DNA from 2 places in the Bacillus sp. LLTC93 genome. Region 2 is predicted to be linked to the other one. Evidence: a T-box and tRNA genes for the amino acid it is inferred to sense, from the RefSeq annotation. Region 2 holds a T-box; the other holds one or more tRNA genes.

Region 1 (6,600 bases), on a different contig from region 2:
CACTGGAACAGGTGTTTCTGAAAGCTTCAATGTTAAGTGATAGGGGTGCACATTTTGATGAAATCATTAATCATTTCTAAAATGATGCTAAAAATGTGGCAGCAGGAGATGTATAAGCTCTTTGATACTCAAACGAAGCGAATCATTGTGGTCTTATTCTTTTTGTTTGCAGTCACAATGGGGGCCATCATTGGATACAGTTTTACTGGTGTCTTTATGAAGGCTTTCTTAAATGGGGATGAACGTTCACTTGGATTATTGGTTGTGTCGATGGCGATCAATGCATCTATTTTTACAAGCTTGTTATTTGTTCTGATCAAGGTCAGAACGCCTGAGCAAGACCGGTTTTCTATGCAGCTCAGCTGGTTCCCGCTCTCTACCTTTCAGAAAAGTCTTGGATACTTCATTCCGATGGTGACAGTAGTGACAGGGCTTGTGTTATTTTTTATCGGCATCTTGCTTTTACCTAATTTTATTGCCCAAGGAATCGGTATTTTCTTTATCCTCACTTTCTTTTTGATGGTGCTTTTGCAATCGCTATTTGTCCTAATGCTGCTGCAATTCATTTATAACATCACCTATTTGCTCGTTCTGAAATTAAAATTACCGTTGCAAAAATTTGCAGCGATATTTGTTTTATTGGCACTGGTTGTGGCGTATGGAATGACGCATTTTGACATCAGCCAAATACAGCAATCATATGTACAGTTTGATTATCATTTGATGTATTTTACAGCACCGTTATTCCTAGCGGCACAAGGGATGTCTCCAGATGGGGTGAATTATGCGATTTTGATCCTATTGATCCTCTTATCTGCGGGCGGCGCATTTATTTCTCTCGCCCTGATGCCGATTATGGCTGAGAAAAAAGCGTTAACTTTTTTAAACAAACTGCCATTCTCTGCTTCAAAAAAGTGGTCACTTATTGTAAAGGAAATCAAATCACAGGTGCGAAATGAAGAAAACATTTTAAACTTTCTCATTCTTCTCATTGTGATCTTATTCGTCCGTTATCAGTTTGCCTTCCGCTTTGAAGGAGAAGCGTTTTTTGTTCTATGTGCTCTTGCTGGATTAACAGCCTTTAATTCATTTGGCAATGATAAACGTATGCTAGGGATGTATAAAACATTTGGCCTAAGGTCGTGGGAAGTGGCTCTGTATAAGTTTATTGGACTTCTACTCGTTGGCGTGCTGCAAATTGCTTTATTCATGATTGCAACATGGACGCTTCCTGATCAGATCTGGATCCTTTTGATTGGAGCTGCTGCTCTCTGTAATGCAACGGCTCTCTTTTATGTGGTGGGTATTTTACTGCCCCTTGATCGAAATAATCCATACACGGGCATTTTTTCATTTGGAGCACTTATTTTAATCATGATTCCGATTGTGTTTATTGGAAATTATGTCATAGGGGAGTCGAGTCAAACGCTTCAGTGGCTGCTTGTGGCAGGATTTGAAGGTCTGCTCATCTTTGCCATATACAAAGGTTTTTCATGGAGGTATTCACATGATTCAACTTCTTAACAGTAAGCTAAAGATCGAGCGGGTACCGGCTCTTGCGCCGTATGTGACCTTACAAAAGAGGCATCTGACTGATACGCAGTATGGAAGCACTCTCCCGATTAATGAAAGTGCATATCATATGTTAACGAAAGTTGACGGCAAGAGGACAGAAGCGAGTATTACGGCAGAGCTCGCCGATTTGTTTCAGGTCGATGAGTCTGTGATTGCTCGTGATTTTTATCAACTGATGATGGGGTTGAATCAGCATCATTTGCTGTCTATTCATTATCAATCACCATATCCGATTGTCACAGCCTGCTGTCAATTTTTTAAGCAGTATCAAGTAAAGATGAAGGAACGGTTTGATTGTACAGGACACTCATTCCTTCAAATATTGGGGACGGCCTTGCTCATGGTGACGCGTAAAATCATCTTTTTCTGGGTGCTTTTCATGGTCATGGCAGGAATCGCCTTTTTATTCATTCCTGATCCATCGATTGCAGCCATTGCGATTTATTTTTCCATTATTTATTTCGGATTAATTACCGGGACCGCCTTGCATGAGGCAGCACATGGATATGCACATCGGAAGTTTGCGGGACGGGATGGTCCTCAAGGGTTTTTTGCGAGCGATATGATGTCTGTGAAGTTTGTGAGACCTGTATTAGATCCATTTCAGAAAAAGCAGGTATGGATTACGCTGCTTGGACCACTCGCACCAGGTGTGATTGGGGCAGCAGGCATCATTGTGACCGTGTTATTTCTGAAAGAGAACCCGATTTCGACAGGTTTCTTCATTTTTTCAATCACGTATTTTATTCAATTACTCTACCTTCTTCCGTTTATGGGGGATGGTAAGTCCATTATGAAGCAGTTATTGCTTGGTGGAATGGGAGGACAACGATCATGAACGTTCAGGCAATGAAACAAGGTGCTATTGTTGGTGGTTTTCTAGGATTCTTAGGCTTTCCGATGCTGACAATTGGTGTACTATTCTATCATTTATTTCAATCAAAAACGAATGATGCATTATTATTTAACAGTCTCGCTTTTGAGATGGAAGGTTCGTCAGCGTTTACTTTTCAGATCAAGCCAAACTTTTTTATTTATATGATTGTGATTTTTGCGGCGAGTTTTCTCATTGTGGCATTGCTGTCGGCAATGAAACAGAAAAAAGCGAAAGATTAGGAGAATTCTCCTAATCTTTTTTTGTATAATCAACCAAATTTTAGTATAATAAAGAATAAAAAACATCAAAGGGGATATCAATGATTAAAAAATGGAGTATTCTTTTATTTGCTGTTTTTCTGTTAGCGGGATGCGGCGAGAAGGCTGCAGAAACAACGACGACAGAGAAGACGGTATCTAAAAAAAGAAACAGAACCCGTATCTAAGAATCAAGTAACAATCGAAAAAATGAAGCTGACAAAGAAAGAAGAAAGCTTACTAGATGCAACAACTACTAATGAAATGGTGGCTCTTACCCTAAAGGGATTAACGAAGAAGAATAAGAGTATTACTTTTATCGGGAGTCATTATAAAAATGGTCGATTAGTTGATGAGGAAGCATCTTCTGCCACCTTTACCTTACATCAGGATGGAACCGATCAAACGATGAACATGCTCTTTCAACTGAATCATCAGAAAGATATATACGAATCACAATTTAGTATTTGGTCAGACAAGAAGAATGATGGGATGACAAAAGCAACTTCAAGCTTTCCATTCAAAGTAGGTGATTATGTTTTTTCCGCACAATCTGAATCTGTCAAAGTGGCTTCAGGAGAAAAAGCACTAATTGCGTATACAGCTGCAATGGGGAAAGATGGGATTTCACCTATGCTTGGAGCAATCGAGAAGAACCCCGAGAAAGCGTTGAAGAATATGTCACATGCGTACTTATTTTTTGTCCAGTTAGACAAATAACTATCGTAATATATATGGAGAATATGAAGTTTTTTGACGAAAAATCTTCATATTCTCTTGACGAATTGTTAAGAAAGTTGTAACATTATAAAAGTCAACGCAATGATGTTGCCTTTAAAAGATTGATGCGGGTGTAGTTTAGTGGTAAAACCTCAGCCTTCCAAGCTGATGTCGTGAGTTCGATTCTCATCACCCGCTCCAATACATAATTTTTGTTAATAACGCAGTATTTCGTTTCTTAGATAAACGAAGTGTTGCGTTTTTTATTATGTCAGTATAATGTGAAAAAGCACTGTCAGGCTACAGTGCTTTTTCAATGAGTTCATATTTGCTTTCTCCACCATGTATTTGTATAAACATCTTCGTCAAGGATTGTATAAGAGCTTCACTCTTTTCCCGGGAAATAGATGGCGGGAAAAGGATGATTTGAAGAATGTTTTTTGTGTCTTGAGAAATTTGTGCTTTACTTGCTTGAGAAAATAATCCCTTAAGTCCTGCGTCGTCCTGCCATTCAATGTGACCAGCATCATTTTTTGCCAGTGAAAGTGGTTCTTTTAGGCGATCGGCATCTAATGTCAGGATGGGCAAGAAATATTTTAATGAGAAAAATATCGACAAATCCTGTACGGAATTGGTCGAGTCAATAAATTGTTCCTTTTGAATATCAGAAAGAAGTGGAAGGAAAGGGACGTCTTCTAAAAGATCAGTCCATACTTTGATTGCTTGTACTTCTTCTAAGGCTTTATCTTCGTATTCAAAAAACAAAGACTCTTGAAACAGGCGTAATCGACCTTTTAACATTTGAGGTGATTTACCGACTTCAATATGTGAATATTCAATCTGTCCAACATGGATAGACGGGTTTTGAGGATGATAAATTTCCATATGTATCTTCACAGTGACTCACTCCAATCGGTCATGATACACTCGTATTATACTGAAAACAACAGAAGAAACAAAGGAAGGAGGTTTGCAAGGTGATTCATGTTGGAGAATTAAAAGAAGAGTTAATTCAATATGCGAAAGAAATTGGTGTCGATAAAATTCGATTTGCAAGTGCTGATACATTTGATTCATTAAAGGACCGACTGATCTTACATGAATCGTTAGGGTATTTGTCCGGCTTTGAAGAGCCTGATATTGAAAAACGAACAAACCCTTCTTTGCTGCTTCCAAAGGCCAAATCAATTGTTGCGATAGCGCTCGCGTATCCTTCCAAAATGAAAGATGCTCCTCGAAGCACAAAGGATGCGAGAAGGGGAATCTTCTGCAGGGCTTCATGGGGAACGGATTATCATGTTGTTTTGAAAAAAAAGCTCGATATGCTCGAGGAATTTTTGCGAAGCAAACATGTCGATATACGAACAAAATCAATGGTGGATACAGGGGAACTGTCTGATCGTGCTGTAGCAGAACGCGCTGGTATTGGTTTTAGTGCAAAGAATTGTATGATTATCACACCAGAGTTCGGCTCTTATGTGTATTTAGCTGAAATGATCACAAATGTCCCATTTGAACCGGATGAGAAAATTGAAGATCAGTGCGGGACGTGCAATAAATGTGTGGATTCGTGTCCGACAGGTGCACTTGTGAATCCAGGACAGCTGAATTCTCAAAGGTGCATTTCGTTTTTAACTCAGACAAAAGGGTTTTTACCTGACGAATTTCGTTCGAAAATAGGGAACCGATTGTATGGATGTGATACGTGCCAAATCGTCTGCCCGATCAATAAAGGGAAAGACTTTCATCTGCATCCTGAAATGGAGCCGGACCCTGAAATTGCAAAGCCACTTTTAAAGCCGCTCCTTACGATCAGCAATCGAGAGTTTAAGGAAAAATACGGTCATGTATCAGGATCATGGCGGGGGAAAAAGCCCATTCAGCGGAATGCAATTTTGGCACTCGCTCACTTTAAAGACACATCTGCCTTACCAGTTTTGATTGAATTGATGCACAAGGATCCAAGGCCGGTCATTCGAGGCACGGCCGCTTGGGCCATTGGCAAAATTGGCGACAAGCAGCAGCTTTCAGAGCTGGAAAAAGCCCTTGAGCGGGAAAGTGATGAAGAAGCGAAACAAGAGATCATCAAAGGGATTGAGTTGTTACAGACACCTTTAAATACTAAATAACATCCCTATGAACATAGAATGTACCAAACAGAGATTTTAAAAAAAGTTTGGTGGTGTCTGTGTGAAACAATTATTAGCGCAAACGTTAGAAGACAGGCTGGCGTATTTATTAAATGACAGTGCGATTAAACAGCCGCAGCTCATGTCTGATGTGGAAGCAGTAGAACGAAAAAAGGAGCTTTTTGCTAGAAGACAGGTTGAGATTGTGAAGGCAAAGGCAAAAGCAAAGCTTCTAGATTCAACGATTCAGGACGATGGAGCTCAGCATGTGCAATATCTTGCTCATCTCACTTATGTTTGTAAGGATGTAGACGATTCTTTTTATTTGGAGGAACAGGTTGAAAAAAGAGAAGCGTTTCTTTATAACGATATGCTTGTCAAAGATCACATGATGCAGGAGGAACGGCAAAAGGAAGAGCAGGAGGATGAGCGCTTCCAGAACGAGGAACAATTCGGGAGAGCCTTTCACTATGATCGGCGGGCAGCCGTGCAATATGCGGAGACGTACTGGAATAAACGGAATCCAGCCTACAAGAATTTTGAAGATAACTGTACAAATTTTATTTCACAATGCTTGAAAGCAGGGAATGCGCCAACGAGAGGGTATCCGAATCGCGGGTCTGGCTGGTGGGTGCGTCCACATACGTGGAGCTACAGCTGGACGGTGGCTCATTCGATGAAAAATTATTTAGCGAATTCTAAAGCGGGCTTAAGGGCAAAGAAGCTAAAAGAAGCGAAGGAGCTTCAAATTGGTGATATCATTTGCTACGATTTTGAGGGTGATGGAAGGTATAATCATACAACCATTGTCGTTGACCATGATAAAGGCGGGATGCCTCTTGTGAATGCACAGACGTATGACAGCCGCATGCGGTATTGGTCATATGAGGATTCGACCGCCTATACACCAGCTATTCGTTATACGTTTTTTCACATTTTGGACGATGCCGCAAAGGATAGTTAATGGTATAATGTTGAGCGGAAAAGAAAATTAGAGGTGAACTTTTTTGGGACTTCATGTCGTTTTATATCAACCAGAGAT
Region 2 (6,600 bases):
TGAAACAGGACAAGTATCAAAAGAGCAGCTTGAAGAAGTGGAAAAGCTTCTTCAATTTGCTGCGGATGCCCTTGAGGTAAAAGATCAGGCAGAAGTATCAGTAACGATTGTTTCGAATGAAGAAATTCATCAGATCAACAAAGAATACCGGGGAAAGGACGCGCCAACAGATGTGATCTCCTTTGCACTTGAGGAAGAAGGAGAAGGTGAGATTGAGATTATTGGCGCCGATGACATCCCGCCGGTACTCGGTGACATTATCATTAGTGTTGATCGAACGAAAGAGCAGGCAGAAGAATATGGACATTCCTTTATGAGAGAGCTTGGATTCTTAACGATTCATGGTTTCCTTCATTTACTTGGTTATGATCATATGACAGAGGAAGATGAAAAAGAAATGTTCGCCAAACAGACAAAAATATTGGATGATTATGGCCTTTCGAGATCATCGTAAGAAACGAAAGCCGCTTGCCCGTTTTTTTCGGAGTTTTTATTATGCATTTAGAGGAATCTGGCGAACTTTCTTGAATGAACGGAATTTTCGATTTCACACAGTCGCAGCCATCATCGTGGTGATCTGCGGCTTTTGGTTTCACATTGAACCGGTCGAATGGATGATCGTGCTGCTATTATGCGGGGGGATGTTTGCGCTTGAACTTGTCAACACAGCCATTGAACATACAGTGGATCTTATGACAGAAGAAAAGCACCCGCTTGCAGAAAGAGCAAAGGACGCTGCAGCAGGCGCTGTTTGCGTTTATGCCGCGATTTCGGTTATGATTGGGTTGATGATCTTCCTGCCGAAGATCATGCAATAGAACAATATTACTATTTATTAACATTTTTAGAAATGGGCGTGAAAATGTCGCGTGAATTATGTAAAATATAAATGTGACAGTGGGTCCATTTCTTCTGAAAGTGGGAACTAGGAATGAACAAACAAGAGTTGATTTCAGAAGCAATCAAAGCAAGAGATTTTGCATATGTACCCTATTCTAAATTTAAAGTTGGTGCAGCATTATTGTCGAATGATGGAAAAGTGTATGGCGGCTGCAACATTGAAAATGCAGCATATGGCATGTGTAATTGTGCGGAAAGAACAGCACTTTTTAAAGCTTATTCAGAAGGCATCACATCTTTTCAAATGCTTGCAGTAGTGGCTGATACAGATCGACCTGTTTCACCGTGCGGCGCATGCAGACAGGTCATTTCAGAACTCTGTGCACCAGATATGCCAGTGATCCTAACAAACTTAAAAGGACATATATACGAAACAACAGTAAACGAACTATTGCCAGGCGCATTTTCACCGGAGGATTTAAATGACTAACGAAAGCTTCAAATCAGGATTCGTATCAATTATTGGAAGACCAAATGTAGGAAAATCAACCTTTCTGAATCGTGTCATTGGACAAAAAATTGCCATTATGAGTGATAAGCCCCAAACGACGCGAAATAAAGTTCAAGGTGTCTTGACAACCAACACGTCACAAACGATTTTTATCGATACTCCAGGAATTCATAAACCTAAGCATAAGCTAGGTGATTTTATGATGAGGGTGGCTCAAAATACACTGAAGGAAGTCGACCTGATATTGTTTATGATCAACGCAAAGGAAGGCTATGGCAAAGGTGATGAATTTATCATTGAACGACTAAAGCAAACATCTACACCGGTGTTCCTTGTCGTCAATAAAATTGACCAAATTCACCCAGATGAATTGTTCCTTTTAATTGATGAATACCGCACACGTTATCCGTTTAAGGAAATTGTGCCAATTTCAGCTCTTGAAGGCAACAACATTGACACGCTTCTTCAGCAAATTGAAGGTTACCTTCCACAGGGCCCTCAATTTTATCCGGCAGATCAAGTAACAGATCATCCAGAGCGGTTTATTATTTCTGAATTAATTCGTGAAAAAGTGCTGCATTTAACGAGAGAAGAGATTCCTCACAGTATTGCAGTTGCGATCGAATCTATTAAGCCAGATGAAAATGGCAAGATTCATGTTGCGGCGACGATTGTCGTTGAACGTGATTCACAAAAAGGGATCGTCATTGGTAAACGAGGCAGTTTATTAAAAGAAGTAGGACAAAAAGCGCGCAGAGATATTGAAGCACTTCTAGGCTCAAAAGTATACCTTGAGCTTTGGGTAAAAGTTCAGAAGGACTGGCGTAATAAATCCACTCACCTGCGTGACTTCGGATTTAGAGAAGACGAATATTAAAAATCGCTGCATCAGTTGTCAAGAAATCTGACAATGGTGCGGTTCGATTAGTAAAAATTGTTTATCATGAAATGGAGGTCGTCTGGTCAAGATAAAATTAATATGTTGGATGTAGCGTTGCTGCTTCTAATAAAGAAAGGTGGGGTTTTTATGTTGAATTTTACATGGAACGTATTTTCACAAACAGGAAGCGTTGACACGTATCTGCTTTTCAAAGAGTTAGAAAAGGAGAACCTGGAAAGACCCGATGGACTTGAAGAAGAGATAGCACGATTTGATTTTCCAATCTTATAATTCTTGACCCCCTCCAACGCTCGGAGTGTAGACAAATGCTCATTAAAAGTGAAGGAATCGTCCTTAGAACAACAGATTATGGCGAAACAAACAAAATTGTCACGCTGCTCACTAGAGAGCATGGGAAAATTGGTGTGATGGCAAGAGGCGCTAAAAAATCAAACAGCCGCCTGTCAGCCATAAGCCAGCCATTTTTATACGGAACCTTCCTCATCCAATCATCAACAGGACTTGGAACGCTCCAGCAAGGTGAAATGATTGAAAGCATGCGGGCTATTCGGGAAGATTTATTTCTGACCGCATATGCCGCATATATGACTGAATTACTTGATAAAGGAACAGAAGAAAAAAGGCCAAACCCTTATTTGTTTGAGCTCCTTCTTCAATCTTTACGTCATCTCAATGAAGGCACAGATGCTGATATTATTTTATTTATTGTAGAGGTCAAAATGTTATCAGTGATGGGGATGAAGCCCGAACTGGATCAATGTGTGCACTGCGGTCAAAAAGAAGGGCAGTTCCATTTCTCGATTAGAGATAACGGATTTATTTGCCAAAATTGCTTTTCTAAAGATCCATATAAACTACCCTTATCCCCAGCAGCTGCAAGACTGCTTCGTTTGTTTCATTATTTTGATTTATCAAGGCTTGGTCAGGTTGACGTGAAACCGCAGACTAAACAAGAAATTCGCCAAGTACTGGATCACTACTATGACGAGTATTCAGGTCTTTATTTAAAATCAAAAAAATTCATGAATCAGATGGAATCCATGAAAAAGCTAATGGGTGACGAAAACAAAAGTTGACATCTCCCATGACTTTTTGTAAGATCATCTAAGATAAAATATGTTGCATTGACAGAAAGAAGTACTTACGTATAATCCATAAAAGCGACCTTAGGGCGGTGTAAGCTAAGGATGGAGGCGTAACGAAAGGCATTCTTGAGCAACGTAAAACAAAGCGGCTGGGTGCTACGACACCAGCAAATAGGGTGGAACCGCGGGAAAAACTCTCGTCCCTATGTTTGCAAGGAACCTTGTGAGCATAGAGACGGGAGTTTTTGTGTTCTCTTATGAGGTTCTAGTCCCCACCCGCCATACATAGCGGATGGTGTAGAAAAAGATGGAGGTGCGATCATTGAATATTCAAGACATGATTTTGACGTTGCAAAAGCATTGGTCAAATGAAGGCTGCGTCTTAATGCAGGCGTATGACACAGAAAAAGGTGCTGGAACGATGAGTCCATACACGTTCCTGCGAAGCATCGGACCAGAGCCGTGGAAGGTAGCGTATGTAGAGCCTTCTAGACGCCCGGCTGATGGTAGATATGGAGAAAACCCAAATAGATTGTATCAGCATCATCAATTTCAAGTGATCATTAAGCCATCACCTGATAATATTCAAGAACTATATCTTGAATCATTGAAGGCACTTGGCATTGACCCGTTGAAACATGATATTCGTTTTGTTGAAGACAACTGGGAAAATCCATCTCTTGGCTGTGCAGGACTTGGCTGGGAAGTATGGCTTGATGGCATGGAAATTACGCAATTTACGTATTTCCAGCAAGTCGGCGGCTTAGAATGTAAGCCAGTTTCTGTTGAAATCACATACGGTATTGAACGTCTTGCCTCTTACATCCAAGACAAAGAAAATGTCTTTGACCTTGAATGGACAGACGGATTTACTGTAAGAGATTTATTCTTAATGGCTGAATATGAGCACTCTGTTTATACATTTGAAACATCTAATACTGACATGCTGTTTGATTTATTTACAACCTATGAAAAAGAAGCGCATAGCCAAATGGACAAAGGACTTGTTCACCCGGCATACGATTATGTACTCAAATGTTCTCATACGTTTAACTTGCTTGACGCAAAGGGCGCTATATCTGTCACTGAGCGAACTGGCTATATTGGAAGAGTACGTCAGTTAGCGCGAAAAGTGGCTAAAACGTATTACGAAGAGCGAGAAAAACTTGGATTCCCTATGTTAAAAGAGGAGGCGGCTTCTCATGAATAAACAAGATGTATTACTCGAAATCGGCTTAGAAGAGATGCCGGCTCGTTTCATGCCAGAGAGCACTAAGCAGCTAGGTGAGAAAGTAAAAGCTTGGTTTGAAACGCAAAATATTTCATTCGAAGATGTTGTCTTATTCAATTCACCAAGACGTCTTGCTGTGCTCGTCAAAGGTGTCGCAGAAAAACAAGAAGACATCAAAGAAGAAGCAAAAGGCCCAGCTAAAAAGATTGCTCAAGACGCTGAAGGCAATTGGACAAAAGCGGCTGAAGGCTTTGCCCGCGGACAAGGCGCTTCAACAGATGATCTCTATTTCAAAGAGATCAAAGGTGTGGATTATGTCCATGTCCAAAAGTTCCAAGAAGGAAAGCAAGTCAAAGACCTTCTCCCAGCGCTAGGTGAGATTGCCGCTTCATTAAGCTTTCCAAAGAACATGAGATGGGGAAGCAAAGATTTACGCTATATCCGTCCGATTAAATGGATTGTTTGCTTATTTGGGCAAGAGATCGTTCCTGTTGAAATTGCAGGCGTGAAAAGCGGCCGGGAGACAAGAGGACATCGCTTCCTCGGTACGACAGCCAGCATTGACTCACCTGCTTCTTTTGAGCAAACATTACACGATCAATTTGTTATTGCAGATTCAGATAAAAGAAAGCAATGGATTACTGAGCAGCTAAATGCTCTTTCTTCAGAAAAAGGCTGGGTTATTCCAGTTGATCCTGAGCTTCTAGAAGAAGTCAACGATCTTGTTGAATACCCAACAGTGTTGTTTGGCTCCTTTGAAGAAGAGTTCCTTGCATTGCCAGAAGAAGTATTGGTCACGACAATGAAAGAGCATCAGCGCTATTTCCCTGTGAAAAATGAGCAAGGGGAATTGCTGCCTCATTTTATTACAGTCAGAAACGGAAATAGCGAGGCGCTGGAAAATGTCGCAAGAGGAAACGAAAAAGTACTTCGTGCGCGTTTATCAGACGCTGCCTTCTTCTATAAAGAAGACGAAAAACTAGTCATTGAAGACAATATTAAAAAGCTTGATAAGGTTGTATTCCATGAGAAGCTTGGAACAATTGGTGACAAACTGAAGAGAGTGACAGACATTGCGACCCGCCTAGCAGCGCATGTTGGCGCAGATGACGAAACAACAAAACGTGTCGCAAGAGCAGCAAGTATTTCTAAGTTTGACCTTGTGACTCAAATGGTCTATGAATTCCCAGAATTACAAGGAATCATGGGTGAGAAATATGCAAAAGCACTTGGCGAACACGAAGAAGTCGCAATGAGCATAAACGAACACTACATGCCGCGTTTTGCCGGTGACAAGGCGCCTTCGACTCTGATTGGTGCGATTGTCGCAGTAGCAGATAAACTAGATTCTATTTGTTCATTCTTTTCAATTGATGTTATTCCAACGGGTTCTCAAGATCCTTATGGACTCAGAAGACAAGCGAGCGGTATCGTTCAAATCCTGCTCGACCGTCATTGGAACGTGACATTTAAAGAGCTGTTAGAACTTGCTCAAGTAGAGACAGAACATGAAGCTGCTCTGATTGAATTTTTGACGCAGCGTTTAAAATATGTCCTCCAAGCAGAGCATATTCGTCATGATGTGGTCGATGCAGTGCTTGATGTTGAAAATATTGAGCCTTATGCGGTCGTGAAAAAAGCAGCTGTTCTTGAAGAGAGCGTGAAACAAGAAAGCTTCAAAGAAACGGCTGAGGCTCTTGGCCGCGTCATTTCAATCAGTAAAAAAGGGAAAGATACAGAGATTCAGCCTGCACTGTTTGAAAATGAGCACGAGCAAAAGCTATTTGAGGCGTATCAGCAAGTAGAGAAAGCTGTTAAGGAACATGTGGCAGCAGGACAATACAACTCAGCACTTAAGGCGTTAGATACCTTAAAAGCGCCGATTGTTCATTATTTCGATCACACAATGGTTCATGCGGATGATGAAAAACTGAAGCAAAATCGTTTGGCGCAGATGGTCAAACTAGCCAAAGTCATTCAATCATTTGCGAATATGAACAATTTAATAGTAAAATAAATACCTAAGAACGGT

The links. A T-box is a leader RNA that pairs with one kind of tRNA and senses whether it is charged. The one in region 2 lies ahead of glyQ (glycine--tRNA ligase subunit alpha), so its partner is inferred to be a tRNA-Gly.
Region 1: it encodes a tRNA-Gly, which carries the amino acid that the T-box ahead of glyQ (glycine--tRNA ligase subunit alpha) is inferred to sense. The anticodon was not compared.

Annotation. Positions count from the first base shown of each region.
Region 1 is NZ_PVME01000003.1:789,459-796,058, reverse strand. Features, by position in the region: gene C6W18_RS13620 (ABC transporter ATP-binding protein) at 1-80, shown strand, start outside; gene C6W18_RS13615 (hypothetical protein) at 58-1,524, shown strand; gene C6W18_RS13610 (PqqD family protein) at 1,508-2,413, shown strand; gene C6W18_RS13605 (hypothetical protein) at 2,410-2,691, shown strand; gene C6W18_RS20485 (hypothetical protein) at 2,772-2,897, shown strand; gene C6W18_RS13600 (hypothetical protein) at 2,920-3,429, shown strand; tRNA gene C6W18_RS13595 (tRNA-Gly) at 3,557-3,630, shown strand; gene C6W18_RS13590 (hypothetical protein) at 3,730-4,326, opposite strand; gene queG (tRNA epoxyqueuosine(34) reductase QueG) at 4,410-5,558, shown strand; gene C6W18_RS13580 (amidase domain-containing protein) at 5,620-6,522, shown strand; gene trmL (tRNA (uridine(34)/cytosine(34)/5-carboxymethylaminomethyluridine(34)-2'-O)-methyltransferase TrmL) at 6,566-6,600, shown strand, end outside.
Region 2 is NZ_PVME01000001.1:580,341-586,940, reverse strand. Features, by position in the region: gene ybeY (rRNA maturation RNase YbeY) at 1-454, shown strand, start outside; gene C6W18_RS03170 (diacylglycerol kinase family protein) at 432-818, shown strand; gene C6W18_RS03165 (cytidine deaminase) at 932-1,330, shown strand; gene era (GTPase Era) at 1,323-2,228, shown strand; gene C6W18_RS03155 (YqzL family protein) at 2,379-2,522, shown strand; gene recO (DNA repair protein RecO) at 2,558-3,328, shown strand; T-box leader at 3,368-3,545, shown strand; gene glyQ (glycine--tRNA ligase subunit alpha) at 3,660-4,547, shown strand; gene glyS (glycine--tRNA ligase subunit beta) at 4,540-6,585, shown strand.